Linked DNA regions of Skermanella sp. TT6. The protein of the gene in region 1 binds, or shares a complex with, the protein of each later gene. Links are inferred from orthologs where the notes say so. Each region holds a gene or a part of one and is shown in the gene's direction. Other genes may lie near its edges.

What was found.
Region 2: the proteins of tsaD (region 1) and tsaE are in contact, whole or in part, in a crystal structure (PDB 6N9A), measured with the Thermotoga maritima proteins. The link is inferred for Skermanella sp. TT6 from one-to-one orthologs. Residues at the interface, in WP_004082750.1 of Thermotoga maritima: Cys10, Asp11, Arg49, His50, Leu82, Gly84, Gly135, Gly136, Glu154, Thr155, Leu156, Asp157, Asp158, Ser159, Glu162, Asp165, Lys166, Arg169, Leu170, Tyr175, Lys213, Thr214, Leu217, Tyr218, Gln221, Arg222, Asn324; in WP_004082108.1 of Thermotoga maritima: Leu37, Gly38, Lys46, Lys57, Val59, Lys60, Ser61, Thr63, Phe64, Thr65, Leu66, Met67, Val69, Pro71, Tyr82, Arg83, Leu84, Asp86, Asp88, Phe89, Asp93, Ile128, Asp130, Glu131, Arg134.

What each region holds. Positions count from the first base shown.
Region 1 is NZ_CP067420.1:5,831,143-5,838,200, reverse strand. The notes cover bases 4,235-7,058. They hold tsaD (tRNA (adenosine(37)-N6)-threonylcarbamoyltransferase complex transferase subunit TsaD), read left to right. Parts: upstream 4,235-5,023; coding sequence 5,024-6,094; downstream 6,095-7,058. Other genes in these bases: IGS68_RS27265 (NAD(P)H-dependent glycerol-3-phosphate dehydrogenase), read left to right, coding at 6,900-7,058; IGS68_RS27270 (hypothetical protein), read right to left, coding at 6,446-6,712; IGS68_RS36065 (hypothetical protein), read right to left, coding at 6,123-6,251; IGS68_RS27280 (hypothetical protein), read left to right, coding at 4,663-5,013; hemC (hydroxymethylbilane synthase), read right to left, coding at 4,235-4,487. Outside these bases: IGS68_RS27300 (heme biosynthesis protein HemY), read right to left, coding at 1-888; IGS68_RS27295 (mitofilin family membrane protein), read right to left, coding at 888-2,645; IGS68_RS27290 (uroporphyrinogen-III synthase), read right to left, coding at 2,762-3,535; more of hemC, read right to left, coding at 3,543-4,234.
Region 2 is NZ_CP067420.1:3,834,936-3,841,954, forward strand. Bases 2,832-5,616 are described here. They hold tsaE (tRNA (adenosine(37)-N6)-threonylcarbamoyltransferase complex ATPase subunit type 1 TsaE), read left to right. Parts: upstream 2,832-3,875; coding sequence 3,876-4,358; downstream 4,359-5,616. Other genes in these bases: IGS68_RS17995 (NAD(P)/FAD-dependent oxidoreductase), read right to left, coding at 2,832-3,756; IGS68_RS18005 (aminoglycoside phosphotransferase family protein), read left to right, coding at 4,355-5,419; IGS68_RS18010 (nucleotidyltransferase family protein), read left to right, coding at 5,419-5,616. In the rest of the region: signal recognition particle-docking protein FtsY, read left to right, coding at 1-979; IGS68_RS17985 (AMP nucleosidase), read left to right, coding at 987-2,498; IGS68_RS17990 (hypothetical protein), read right to left, coding at 2,508-2,669; more of IGS68_RS17995, read right to left, coding at 2,734-2,831; more of IGS68_RS18010, read left to right, coding at 5,617-6,141; double-strand break repair protein AddB, read left to right, coding at 6,490-7,019. UniProt on the Escherichia coli protein: Required for the formation of a threonylcarbamoyl group on adenosine at position 37 (t(6)A37) in tRNAs that read codons beginning with adenine.

The sequences.
Region 1 (7,058 bases):
TTCGGGATGGGGCCGGGTGCTCCAGGCCTTCTCGATCACCTTGCCGGCCTTGCGGTGCTTGCCGGTGCGCGCCAGCAGGCGGGCCAGGCGCGAGGCGGCCGGCGGGAACGCGGGCTCCAGCTTGGCGGCGGCCTGGGCGTGGCGCAGGGCGTCGTCGTGATGGCCTTCCAGCTCGGCCTCGTAGCTGCGTTCCAGCAGCAGGGCGGCGCGGTGGTGCCGGCCGGCCTCCGCCGGGAAGGCGCCCGACTTCATGCCGTCGAGCAGGGTCTGCTCGGCCCGGCCCCACTGGGCTGCCCGGGTCTCCAGGTCGAACAGGGTGGTGAGCACCCACGGGGTCTGCGGCTGGAGCGACTTGGCCCGGCGGGCGAGCTGCAGCGCCTCGGTCTGGTTGCCGTCGCGGATCGCCTGGGTCAGCAGGCCGCGCACGCCGAGGAACGCCGTCTCCGGCCGTTCCAGCATGGTCTGGAAATAGCGTTCCGCCGCCTTCTCGTCGCCGTTCAGCTGGGCGGCCTGGGCCGACAGCAGCATGGTCAGCGGCGGGTCGCGCAGCATGGCGTCGGCCTCGCGGGCATAGCGGCGCGCGCCGGCGGCGTCGCCGGCCGCGACCGCGACCATGCCGCGGGTCAGCGCCCGATAGCCCCGCTCGCGCTTGCGTGCCCGGCTGCGGCGGCCGAAGGCCCCCGGTGCACCCCGGATGCCGCGCCACAGCCGGTAGGCCAGCGCGGCGATCCCGATCAGGACCACCGTCACCAGCAGCAGCATGGCGAAGGAGGTGTTGATGACGTAGCCCTGCCAGTCGATCGTGACCGCGCCGGGATTTTCGACGAGATAGATGGCGATCGCGACGACGATCGCCAGCTTGATCAGGAACCAGATGGCGCGGGTCATTATTGGTTGCCTCCGGCGGAGCCCGACAGGCGGGCGATGGCCTGGCCGGTCAGCAGCGCGCCGGCCTCGTTGGCGGCGAGGCGCGCCTTGGCGTCCTCGATCCAGGGCTGGGCCACTTTCGCCGGCTCGCCGGTCAGGGTCCCGAGCTCCTTGACGGCCTCGTCCAGGCGGCCGGACTTCAGGTGGCGCTCCGCCCGGGCGGTGATCGCGTCGGCGCCGCTGCCCTCGATCTCGCCGGCGGTCCGCCGGACATTGACCAGGGAGGAAGCGGTCGAGAGCGCCTTGTCCCACCACTGGCCGCCTTCGCCGCTGGCGAGCACCCCGGCGCGGACGATCTCGCCCGCGACGTCGGAGAACCTCTCGTTCAGCTGCGCCTCGGTCGGGATCCCGTCGGCGGCATGGGGCTCGATCGCGTTCAGCGCCTGCACCACCTGCGGGTCCTGCAGGTTGACCGCGCGTACGGCCGACAGTTCGGACGAGAAGGGCCGCGAGCTCTGGAGCGTCGCGCGGAGTTGGCCGGCGGCGAGCACCAGGGCCTGGGCCTTGCTTTCCTGGGCCTGGCGCAGGGTCAGCGTCTCGGCCACCTGGGCGGCGCGGTTCGAGGTGTTGTTGATCTCCTGGGCGAGGCGGTTGGCCTCCTGCTCCAGCCCGGCGACGCTGCTGCGCAGCTGCGAGATGGCCTGCGCCTGCTGCTGGTCGAGCGTGCCGACCCGGCCTTCGAGCTGCTGCACCCGGTCGCGGACCTGGGAGAGTGCCTGGAGCTGCTGCTCCAGCGGGGCGACGCGGGCGTCGAGCGCCTGGCGGTCGACGCCCGCCTGCGGCTGGGGCCGCTGCTCCAGCGCGGCGACCCGGCCGGCAAGCTGCTGGACGCGGTCCTGCACGATCGATTCGACCTGGGCCTGGTCGAGGCCGGCGGGACCGGACTGCTCCGGCTGCTGCTGCTGCTGCGACTGCGCCTGGGACACTTCGGACAGGCGCTGCTCGAGCTGGGAGATCCGCTCGTCCAGCGGCGCGGTGTCCGTGCCGCGCGAGGCCAGCTCCTGGACCCGCTGCTCGAGTGCGGAGATCTGCTGGGAAGCACCGGTATCGGCACCGGTGCGCGGCGGCCAGATCTGGGGGATCACCTGCGGCCCCCACTGGGGTGCCGTGACGGCCGCTCCGGTGCCGGCCAGCGCCAGCAGGATGGCCAAGGTCGCGAGGCCCTTGCCGCCGCCGGAGGACCGGGCGGGCTCGGACGTGCGGACCGGCTCTGGATCGTGGTGGGTCGGCTCAGCCATGGTCCTGGTCGCGGTTTCTGTTTCGGGCTCGGTCGAGGTGTCCGCGGGCCGCTCGTAGCTGCGCGGGCTGGTCCAGGGAGTGGCCGAGGGAGTCTCGCCCGTCGGCGTGTCGGTGGCCGAGGGCTCCGGCGCGACGGTGCCGGCGGGCGTCGTCTCGTCCGCCGTGCGATCCTCGACCGCGCGTTCCTCGCTGGCACGCTCGTCGGCCGGGGCGGCCGCGTCGAGTTCGGCCTGGTCCAGCGACACGTTGTGGCGGCCGGCGGCGGCGAGCAGGTCGGGATGGCGCGCGCTGGGGATCGCGCCGCGCTTCTTCCATCCCTGGACCGTCGTGACCGGCATGCCCAGCTTGTGGGCCATGGGGCGGATGCCGCCGAACTTCTCGATGATGCGCTCGGCTGCGGAGCCGGTCGGGTTGGTGCCGTCGGACGGATCCGGCACGGTCGGGTCGTTATCCGATTGGTCGGGGGGACGGGGACTCATGAGCGGCCTTCTCGTATTCCCTGGGGACGTTTATCGTTGGCGGTTATTCGTCTGACTGTTCTTGCACTTGGTTCCGGTCCGGGGTTGGGATCCGGTCCGGGGTCCAACCGAGGTTTTCAATCCGGCTGGGAAAGGGTCCTGGCGGGCGCGATGAGATCAAGCAGAGCCGCCTGATCCGGCCGGCATGCGATGAGGATGTCGCGCCACCCCACCGTACGCACCGCCGTACCGACCGCTTCGCTCAGGCAGAAAGCCAGGATTTCTCCGAGCCGATCGGCCAGCCCCGCCTTCTGAACAACCTTAACAAAGCTTTGCGCCGTCCGGGGAGAGAAAAACAGGACTGCGTCGATTGTACCTGCGTACAGCGCCTCCACCGTCCCGGGCGGCAGCTCGGTCACCGGCTCGGCCGCGTACAGCACCTGGCGCTCCACCGAGAAGCCGGCCCGGCCGAGATCCCCGGCAAGGTCGCCGGCGACGGCGCTGCCGGCGGCATGGTACAGCCGTCCCGCCGCGGGGTCGAGGCGGTCGGCCACCAGCCGGGCGAGGCTGCCGACATCGCCCCGGGCGCTTTCGACCCGGACGAAGCCGGCCTCCCGGGCACATCGGGCGGTGGCGTCCCCGACGGCCAGTGCCGGCAGGTCGCGCCTGGCCGTACGCGCTGCGGTTGCTCGTACGCCGTTTGCGCTCGTGAACAGGATCGCCTGTACGCCGTCCAGCTCCAGCGGCGGTCCGGGCAGATACCGGATTTCCAGCAGCGGCTGGATCACCGGCTCGAAGCCGCGCCCGCGCAGTTCCGCGGCGAGCGCCTCGGAATCCTCGCGCGGGCGCGTGATCAGGATGCGCCGCGGTCCGGCGGGAAAGGGTCCCGTGCGTTGGGGCTGCCCGGTCACGGTCCGCTCACGGCACGAAGAAGTCCGGCGGCATCAGGCTTTTCAGCTCCTCCCCGGCGTCGCGGCCCATGGCGAGGGCATCGGCCGCGGTTCCCCGGCGCGCCGTGCCGAGGATCTGCCTGCCGGCGGGATCGGCCACCAGCGCGTCGAGCGTCAGGGTGCCGGCCTCGTCGAGATTGGCCAGCGCCGCGATCGGCGTGCGGCAGGAGCCGTCGAGCGCCGCCAGCAGCGCCCGTTCCGCCGAGACCCGGACCATGGTGTCCTCGCAGGTGAGCGGGGCCAGCAGCGCGTTGGTCCGGTCGTCGCCGACCCGGGTCTCGATCCCGATGGCGCCCTGCGCCACCGCCGGCAGCATGACGTCGGGCTCGATCACCGAGGTGATCCGGTCGGTCATGTCGAGCCGCTTCAGCCCGGCGAGCGCCAGCAGGGTCGCGTCGACCTCGCCGTCGGCCAGCTTGCGCAGCCGCGTCTCCACGTTGCCCCGGATCGGCACCACCTTCAGGTCGGGCCGCCGCGCCAGCACCTGGGCCTGGCGGCGCAGGCTCGCGGTGCCGACCACGGCGCCTTCCGGCAGGTCGTCGAGATGGGCGGCGACGTTGGAGAAGAAGGCGTCGCGCGGGTCCTCGCGCGGCAGCAGGCAGCGGATCTCCAGCCCGTCGGGCAGCCAGGTCGGCACGTCCTTCATGGAATGGACCGCAAGGTCGATCGACCCGGCGACCAGCGCCTCCTCGATCTCCTTGGTGAAGAGACCCTTGCCGCCGGCCTCCATCAGGGTACGGTCCTGGATGCGGTCGCCGGTGGTCCTGATCACCACGATCTCGATCGCGTCGGGAGCCGCCAGCGCGGCATGGGCCGCGGCCAGGCGGGCGCGGGTCTGGTGGGCCTGCGCCAGCGCCAGGGGGCTGCCGCGCGTGCCGATACGGACGGGGCCGGTTCGCACAGGGTTGCTCATGATTTTTCTTTAAGACGTTACGGACCGCTGCGGAAGTCCCCACATGGGCCTCGACGGCGCAAGTGGAAAGTCCGTTGGTATAGGAGCTTTTACGCTGTATGTCTCGATGTCCCATCGCTGCGGTGCGATGGGATCGCGTTGCCGCGGTGCGGCGCGGCTGGTGGAGAGGCGGCGGATGATCACGGAACGCAGGCAGGTGATTTTCTCGAACGACGCGGTACGGGAGGCGGTCCGGCTTTTCTCGGCCCTGCATCCGGACAAGATGCCGCACGGACAGGTCCGGCGGGTCTGGACCGCGGCCGAGCCGGAACTCCAGTTGTTCGTGCAGATCGAGCAGATCGGCGCCCGCAAGCTTCACGAATTGCGGTTCGGCCAGGGCGAGATCGCCGCCTTCCTGATCCTGTTCTGCCGCAAGAACAAGATCCCGCTGCCCCGGTCGTCCGAGAAGTTCCTGGAACTTGAGAACGGCTGCCTGTCGCTGGTCATCACCAAGCAGATCCTGACCGAAACCCTGACCCGAACCTGATCGCATCCGAATGATAGTTCTTGGCATCGAGACGAGCTGCGACGAGACGGCCGCCGCCGTCGTCACCGACCGGCGCGAGATCCTGGGCGACGTCGTGCTGTCCCAGCTCTCCGACCACCGCCCCTATGGCGGCGTCGTGCCCGAGATCGCCGCCCGTGCCCACCTGGACCACCTGGACGGCCTGGTCCGCCGCGCCATGGACGAGGCCGGCATCGGCTTCGACCGGCTCGACGGCGTCGCCGCGACCGGCGGGCCGGGGCTGATCGGCGGGGTGATCGTCGGCGTGATGACCGCCAAGGCGATCGCCGCCGTGCAGGGCCTGCCCTTCGTCGCGGTCAACCATCTGGAAGGCCACGCCCTGACCGCGCGGCTGACCGACCCCGCGCCGGAGGGCCTGGCCTTCCCGTACCTGCTGCTGCTGGTGTCGGGCGGCCATTGCCAGATCCTGGCGGTCGAGGGGGTCGGACGCTACCGGCGGCTCGGCACCACGATCGACGACGCGGTCGGCGAGGCGTTCGACAAGGCGGCCAAGCTGATGGGCCTGGGCTATCCCGGCGGGCCGCTGCTGGAACGGGCGGCAGAGGGCGGCGATCCCGCCCGGTTCGAGTTGCCGCGCCCGATGAAGGGGCGTCCGGGCTGCGACTTCTCCTTCTCCGGCCTGAAGACGGCGGTGCGCAACCGCCTGGACGAACTGCCGCCCGGCCCGCTCGATCCGGCCGATGTCCGCGACCTCGCCGCCGGGTTCCAGGCCGCCGTCGGAGACGTGATGGTCGACCGCTGCGCCCGGGCCATGGCCCGGTTCCGCGCCGAGCACCCGACCGGCGACACGTTGGTGGTGGCGGGCGGCGTCGCGGCCAACAAGTACCTGCGCGCACGGCTGACCGCCCTGGCGGAGAAGCAGGGGTTCCGTTTCCAGGCACCGCCGATGCGGTTGTGCACCGACAACGCCGTGATGATCGCCTGGGCCGGGCTGGAACGGCTCAGGCTCGGCCAGTCCGACGGCCTCGATTTCGCGCCCCGCCCCCGCTGGCCGCTCGACCCGGCCGCCCGCAAGCCGGAGGGCAAGGGCGCCAAGGCGTGAAGGAGACGTGCATCCGGGACTTGGGCGGTCAATCGCCGGGAGAAAGCGTCGTGATCGAGACTACCTCGATAGCCATGATGTTTCCCCGGTGCGGCTTCCCGTCGCCCAGGACGATCCGCCGCGAGGCCTCGACCAACGTGCAGCGATAGACGACCACGATCGCCTCCCTGCCCAGTCCGGTTCGGCGGCTGACGACGAAGTACGGCGTGTCGGCGCGGTGGGCGACCCGGTCAGGCCGGTCGGGATGGCTGACTACATGGGATATGATCGAGAAAAGGCACTCCGACTAACGCCGGGCAAGGTGTTGAAAGGTGGAAGCGACAGGCTGGTCGGGATCATTCCTGTTTCGGCTCACACCGGCTCGACACCGTCGCGATCCCTGTCGGCAAGGCGAACCATCGTGGGATAAAGCAGGGAAAAGGGTGATGACAGCCTTTCAAGGTCGCGGGAGGCCACCGCCTCGGCTTCCGCCGCGTCCAGCCTGGTGAAAAGATCCTGGATCGCGTCGTCGATGGCGCGTTCCAGTTCCGGATCGCCGGTCCCCCCCGAGTCGGGTGCAGGTGAAACCGCCCGGGTATCGTGGTCCGACGCGGGAGTGGTCCGTTTCAGGAGTGCCATGACCATAGATCGCGAACTGTTGAGCGGGAGCGAGCCCGGATAAAACTATCCGAAATCGCGCGGTAGCGCCAGCACGCTTCCATCGCCTGCGCCGGGGCGAACCGGACCCGGCGATCCGAGCAACCCGGTTGCCATCCCGGCGCCGCTCCCGTAATGACTGCGCCGTCCGCCACCAGGGAAATCCGTCATGACCGCTGCCGATGTCCAGCCTTTCGCCCGAGTCGGCGTGATCGGGGCCGGCGCCTGGGGCACCGCGATTGCGCTGGCGGCGCTGCGCGCGGGCCGCGAGGCCGTCTTGTGGGCCCGCGAGCCGGACATCGTGGAGACGATGCGGCGGCGGCGCGAG
Region 2 (7,019 bases), 2.0 Mb from region 1 along the record:
GCCCGTCGCGGCGCTCGCCCCCGCTCCCGAGCCGGCCGCCGAACCCGGGCAGCCCGCCCGCAAGGGCTGGCTGTCGCGCCTGCGCGAGGGGCTGACCAAGTCCACCACCAAGCTGACCGACGGCATCACCGGCATCTTCACCAAGCGCAAGCTCGACGACGAGGCGCTGGAGGAACTGGAGGAGCTGCTGATCACCGCCGACCTCGGCCCGGTGACGGCGGCCAAGGTGACCGCCGAGTTGGCGCGCACCCGCTTCGGCAAGGAAGTCTCGCCCGACGAGGTCCGGCGCACCCTGGCGGCCAGCATCGCCCAGATCCTGGAGCCGGTCGCCGAGCCGCTGGAGATCGACGCCGCCGCCAAGCCCCACGTCGTCCTGGTGGTCGGGGTCAACGGCGCCGGCAAGACCACGACCATCGGCAAGATGGCCAAGCAGTTCCGGCAGGAGGGCAAGTCGGTCATCATCGCGGCCGGCGACACCTTCCGCGCCGCGGCCGTCCAGCAGCTCCAGGTCTGGGGCGAACGCTCCGGCTGCCCCGTGATCGCGAAGGAGACCGGCGCCGACGCCGCCGGCCTCGCCTTCGACGCGCTGGAGCGGGCGCGGCGGGAGAAGACCGACGTGCTGCTGATCGACACGGCGGGGCGGCTCCAGAACAAGGCCAACCTGATGGCCGAGCTCCAGAAGATCATCCGCGTCGTGAAGAAGCTCGATCCCGAGGCGCCCCACTCGGTCCTGCTGGTGCTCGACGCCACGACCGGCCAGAATGCGCACTCGCAGGTCGAGGTGTTCCGGGAGAGGGTCAGCGTGAACGGGCTGATCCTGACCAAGCTGGACGGCTCGGCGCGCGGCGGCGTCCTGGTGGCCCTGGCGGAGAAGTACAAGCTGCCGGTCCACTTTATCGGCGTCGGCGAGGGCATCGAGGACATGCGCCCCTTCGAGGCCGGCTCCTTCGCCCGCTCCCTGATGGGTCTCGAATCCTGAGGTAACGATGCAGAACTCGTACAGCCATATCGGCCTTCCCTTCGCGGCGGAGCACTTCACCGATCCCGCCGCGGCGGTCGATCGGGTGCGCGAGATCTACGAGGCGAACACCGCGTACCTGCGCGACTGCTTCAGCCGCTTCTCCAACGGCGAGGAGATGCAGCAGCGCGTCCACGCCTGCTACCCGTTCCTGCGCGTCCATACCGAGACCAGCACGCGGATCGATACCCGCCTGTCCTACGGCTTCGTCGCCGGCCCCGGCACCTACGCCACCACCCTGACCCGCCCGGACCTGTTCCACCACTATTTCCTGGAGCAGTTCGAGCTGCTGCGCCGCAACCACGGCGTGGTGCTGGAGGTCGGAGTCAGCCGGCAGCCGATCCCGGTCCATTTCGCCTTTCCCGAGGGACTGCACGTCGAGGGCGACCTGACCCCGGAACGGCTCGGCCGGATGCGCGACAGCTTCGACCTGCCCGACCTGTCGCAGATGGACGACAGCATCGTCAACGGAACCCACCGGCAGGCGGCCGACGAGCCGGAGCCGCTGGCGCTGTTCACCGGGCCGCGGGTCGATTATTCGCTGCACCGGCTGAAGCACTACACCGCGACCGCGCCGGATCATTTCCAGAACTTCGTCCTGTTCACCAACTACCAGTTCTATATCGACGAGTTCATCCGGCTCGGCATGGAGGTGATGTCGCCGACCAACGATCCGGAGGAGAAGGCCTACCGCAGCCAATACACCGCCTTCGTCGAACCGGGCGACTTCGTCATCCCCAACCAGAACCTGGGCCCGGCCGACCCGCAGGGGACCCGCGTCGGGCGCCTGCCGCAGATGCCGGCCTACCACCTGAAGCGCCCGGACGGTTCCGGGATCACCATGGTCAATATCGGCGTCGGCCCCAGCAACGCCAAGACGATCACCGACCATATCGCCGTGCTGCGTCCGCACGCCTGGATCATGCTGGGCCACTGCGCCGGCCTGCGCAACACCCAGCGGCTGGGCGACTATGTCCTGGCCCACGGCTATGTGCGCGAGGACCATGTGCTGGACGCCGACCTGCCGATCTGGGTCCCGGTCCCGCCCCTGGCCGAGGTCCAGGTGGCCCTGGAGGCGGCGGTCGGGCAGATCACCGGCCTGACCGGCTACGAGCTGAAAAGGGTGATGCGGACCGGAACGGTCGCGACCATCGACAATCGGAACTGGGAGCTGCGGGACCACAGCGAGATGGTCCAGCGTTTCAGCCAGAGCCGCGCCATCGCGCTGGACATGGAGAGCGCCACCATCGCGGCCAACGGCTTCCGCTTCCGGGTGCCCTACGGGACGCTGCTCTGCGTCTCCGACAAGCCGCTGCACGGCGAGCTGAAGCTGCCGGGCATGGCGAACAATTTCTATCGGAACCAGGTGGACCAGCACCTGAAGATCGGCGTGCTGGCGATGGAACTGCTGCGCAAGAACGGGCTGGAAAAGCTGCACTCGCGCAAGCTCCGCAGCTTCGCGGAGGCAGCTTTCCAGTAGGGGAGAAGGCTACTTCTTCCCGCCCTCGGACTCGACGTTCTCCGCACCCTTGCGGGTGCCGCCGAACTTGTCCGGTCCGCCGGCGTCGGGGGCATCCGGCTTGTGGTGGTTGCCGGTGTTCTGCTGGTCGTCGGTGTGCTTGACGGTCTGTTCGGTATGCGGCTGTTTCATGGTCATCCTCCAGTGCGTGGCAGGACAACAGCTTAAACAGCCAAGGGTTTCGTCCCGTCCTCCGTCAAGCCGCTCCCGGCACCCCCTTGGTGGTCGAATACTCGAAATGCAGCACCTCGCCGGGATGGACCAGCGGGAAGGCCGAATGGGCCGCCGACGCGGCTTCCGCGAAGCCGGTCAAGATCAGCTTCAGCTTGCCCGGATACGTCGCGATGTCGCCGATCGCGAAGATGCCCGGCGCGCTGGTGGCGCAGGTCGCCTGGTCGATCCGGATATGGTGCTTCTCCAGGTCGAGGCCCCACTCCGCGATCGGCCCCAGGTTCATGGCGAGCCCGAAGAACGGCAGCAGCACGTCGGCGTCCAGCACCTTCTCCTCGCCGTCCAGGGTCGCGACCCGCACGCCGGTCAGCTGGCCGTCGGCTCCCTCCAGGCCGGCGAGCTGGTAGGGCACCACCATCTCGATCCGGCCCTCCCGGGTCAGCTGCTCCATCCGGGCGACGCTTTCCGGGGCGGCGCGGAACTTGGGCCGGCGATGCACGACCATGATCTTCTCCGCGACCTCGGCCAGGCTGATCGCCCAGTCCACGGCGGAATCGCCGCCGCCCGCGATCACCACCCGCTTGCCGGCATAGTCCATGCGCCGCCGGACAAGATAATGGACCGACTTGCCCTCGAACTGCTCCAGGCCGTCCAGCGGCGGCCGGTTCGGGCCGAAGGCGCCGACGCCCGCCGCGACGATCACGGCGCGGGCATTGATCCGCGTGCCGGTCGAGGTCTCCACCAGCCAGCGCCCGCCCTCCGCCGGGGTCAGCCCGGTGACCTGCTGGCCCAGATGGAAGACCGGCCCGAAGGACGCGCATTGTTCGCTCAGCCGGTCGATCAGGTCGGCCGCGTCAATGGAAGGGTAACCGGGAATGTCGTAGATGGGCTTCTCCGGGTAGAGCGCCGCGCACTGCCCGCCGACCATGTCGAGGGCATCGACCACATGGCATTTCATGCGAAGCATGCCGCATTCGAAGATGGCGAACAGACCAACGGGACCGGCACCTATGATGGCGACATCGGTATGCTGCTCGGGGCTCGACATGGGGACTCCGGAAAAGCTAGGAAGAGTTTTGCACTGCCAGCCCCTCATTAGCGGATTTCCGGGCACGATCAAACCCCCGCCTTCCGCGGGGGCAGGCACAGGGAAGCAAGCTCACGACCATGACCGCACCGCGCCAGCAGGCCATCACCGTTAACCTCCGGGACGAAGCCGCCACGGCGGACCTCGCGCGCCGCGTCGGATCGCTGCTCCGCGCCGGCGACATGGTGGCGCTGCGCGGCGACCTGGGCGCCGGCAAGACGGCCTTCGCCCGCGCCCTGATCCAGTCGCTGGGCGACCCGGACGACGAGGTGCCGAGCCCGACCTTCACCCTGGTCCAGACCTACGACACCCCGGCGGCCCCGGTCTGGCATTTCGACCTCTACCGCCTGGGCGGCCCGGACGAGGTGATCGAGCTCGGCTGGGACGAGGCCCGCTCCGGCGGCATCGCCCTGGTCGAATGGCCCGACCGGCTGGGCTCCCTCCTGCCGCCGGAACGGCTCGACATCGCCTTGTCCTTCGGCCCGGAAGCGACCGCGCGCCGCGCCACCCTGACCGGCCACGGCGGCTGGGCCGACCGCCTGGGGAGCCTGGAGCAGCCGTGACCCACCGCGAAGACACCATCGCCGGTTTCCTGGCCGCGCAGGGCTGGGGCGATGCCGACCGCACGGCCCTGGCGGGCGACGCCTCGGCGCGGCGCTACCTCCGCCTCCGCCGCGGGACCGACAGCGCCCTGCTGATGGACTCGCCGAACCCAGCGGAGGACGTGGTCCCCTTCGTCGCGATCTCCCGCCTGCTGCAGGGCCTCGGCCTCTCGGCGCCGGACATCCTCGCCGGGGAGCCCGAGGCCGGCCTGCTGCTGATCGAGGACTTCGGCGACGCCACCTTCACCCGCCTGATGGACCAGGGCGCCGATCCCGCCGAGCTCTATCGCCTGGCGGTGGACGCCCTCGTCGCCCTGCACCGGCGCTTCGACCCCGCCCCGGCAACTCCGCTCGGCCTGCCCCGCTACGACGCCGCCCTGTTCATCGAGCAGGTGATGCTGCTGGCCGACGTCTACGTCCCGGCCGCCCTCGGCCGCGCCGCCACCGCGGAGGAGCGCGCCGACCTGGAACGGGCTTGGTGGTCCGCCGTCCCCGACGCGGTAGGATTCGGCACGTCGCTGATGCACCGCGACTACCATGTGGACAACCTGATGCGACTCGACGGCCGTCCGGGCGCCTCCGCCTGCGGGCTGCTCGATTTCCAGAACGCCGGCCTCGGGCCGATCGGCTACGACCTCGTGTCGCTGCTGGAGGACGCCCGGCGCGACGTTCCGTCCGATTTGGCGGCCGCCATGCTGGACCATTACCTGGACGCCTTCCCCGGCCTGGACCGGGCCGCCTTCCTGCGTTCCTACGCGGCTCTGGGCGCCGTCCGGCACACCCGGATCGTGGCGGTCTTCGCCCGGCTGCATCTCCGCGACGGCCGCTCCGGCTATCTGCGCCACCTGCCCCGCGTCTGGCGCCTGCTGGAAGCGAAGCTGGAGCATCCGGCCCTGGCGCCGGTGCGCGACTGGTTCGACCGCACCCTGCCGCCCCCTGTCCGGGCTCCCCTTTTCAATCCGCCCACCGACATTCCGCCCACAGCCATTCCACCCACCGCCATTCCGAAAGCACACGAATAATGACGACCCTGACCCACGCCATGGTGCTGGCCGCCGGGCTCGGCCTGCGCATGCGGCCCTTGACGCTGGAACAGCCCAAGCCGCTGATCCCCGTGGCGGGGAAACCCCTGCTCGACCACGCGCTCGACCGCGTCGCCGCCGCCGGCATCGGGACCGCCGTCGTGAACACCCACTACAAGGGCGAGATGATCGCGGACCACCTCGCGGGCCGCACGTCCCCCCGCATCCTCCTGTCGCCCGAGGCGGACCTGCTGGAGACCGGCGGCGGCATCCGGCAGGCCCTGCCGCTGCTCGGCACCGACCCGTTCCTGTCGGTCAATTCCGACATCCTGTGGCTCGACGGCCCCACCCCGGCCATCGACCGCCTGACCCGGGCCTGGAACCCGGAGACCATGGACGCCCTGCTGCTGCTCCACCCCGCCGTCGCCGCCTTCGGCTACGACGGCAAGGGCGATTTCCACATGGACCCGCTGGGCCGCCTGACCCGCCGCCGCAGCGGCGAGATCGCCCCCTTCGTCTTCGCCGGAGTCCAGATCCTCAAGCCGGAACTGTTCGCCGACGTGCCGCCGGGCGCCTTCTCGACCAACCTGATCTGGGACCGGCTGCTGGAAAGCGAGCGGCTCTACGGGATGCGCCACGACGGCCTGTGGTTCCACGTCGGCACCCCGGCCAGCATCGGAGAGGTGGACGACCACCTCGAATTCCGGCCGCACCATGGATAGTCGTTAACGGCGGCGCCTCACCCGACCTTCACTTGCAGCATCAGCGTTCGAGACAAACGGTTAACAGTCATTGCGGTTAGGGAAACTTGAGGGTAGCACCATGTTGCGCCATGGGCGCAACCTACGGTGTGATGCACGGCAGAGGTAACTTGGGCCGACGATCGTAGGTTGCGCCCGCGGCGCAACGCATCGGATCGGCTGTCCCGGCCGCACCGTGGCGAGTCCTGACAACACCATATCTAGGAAAGATTTGCGTTCCGCGTCCCACCTATAGTAGGGTTCCGAGAGTCCCGGAGGTCTCCGGCACGCCTCCGCCCGACGCACCAGGAACCCACAGGCCCCGGACCCATGGCGCAAGTCTTCAACATCCCCTCGGGCGTACCGTTCGTCGATGCCCTGGCGACCGGCATCCTCGCCCGCGTGGAGGCGGACGGCGGTCCGCTGGCGCTCGCCGGCTACACCGTGCTGCTGCCGACCCGCCGCGCCTGCCGGACCCTGCGCGAAGCCTTCCTCCGCCTGTCCGGCGGCGCTCCCCAGCTCCTGCCGCGCATGAGCCCCCTCGGCGACATCGACGCCGACGAGCTGAGCCTCGCGATCGAGGAGATCCCCGGCCTCGCCGGCGCGCTCGACCTGCCGCCGGCCCTGACCAGCCTGCGCCGCCAGCTTCTGCTCGCCCAGGCCATCCTCAGGAAGGACGGCAAGTCCATCACCGCCGACCAAGCGGCCCGGCTGGCCGCCGACCTCGCCCGCCTGCTCGATCAGGTGCAGACCGAGGGGGTGCCGTTCGACCGGCTCGAAGGTCTCGTGCCGGAGGAATACGCCCAGCACTGGCAGGTCACGCTCGAATTCCTGAAGATCCTGACCCATGTCTGGCCGAC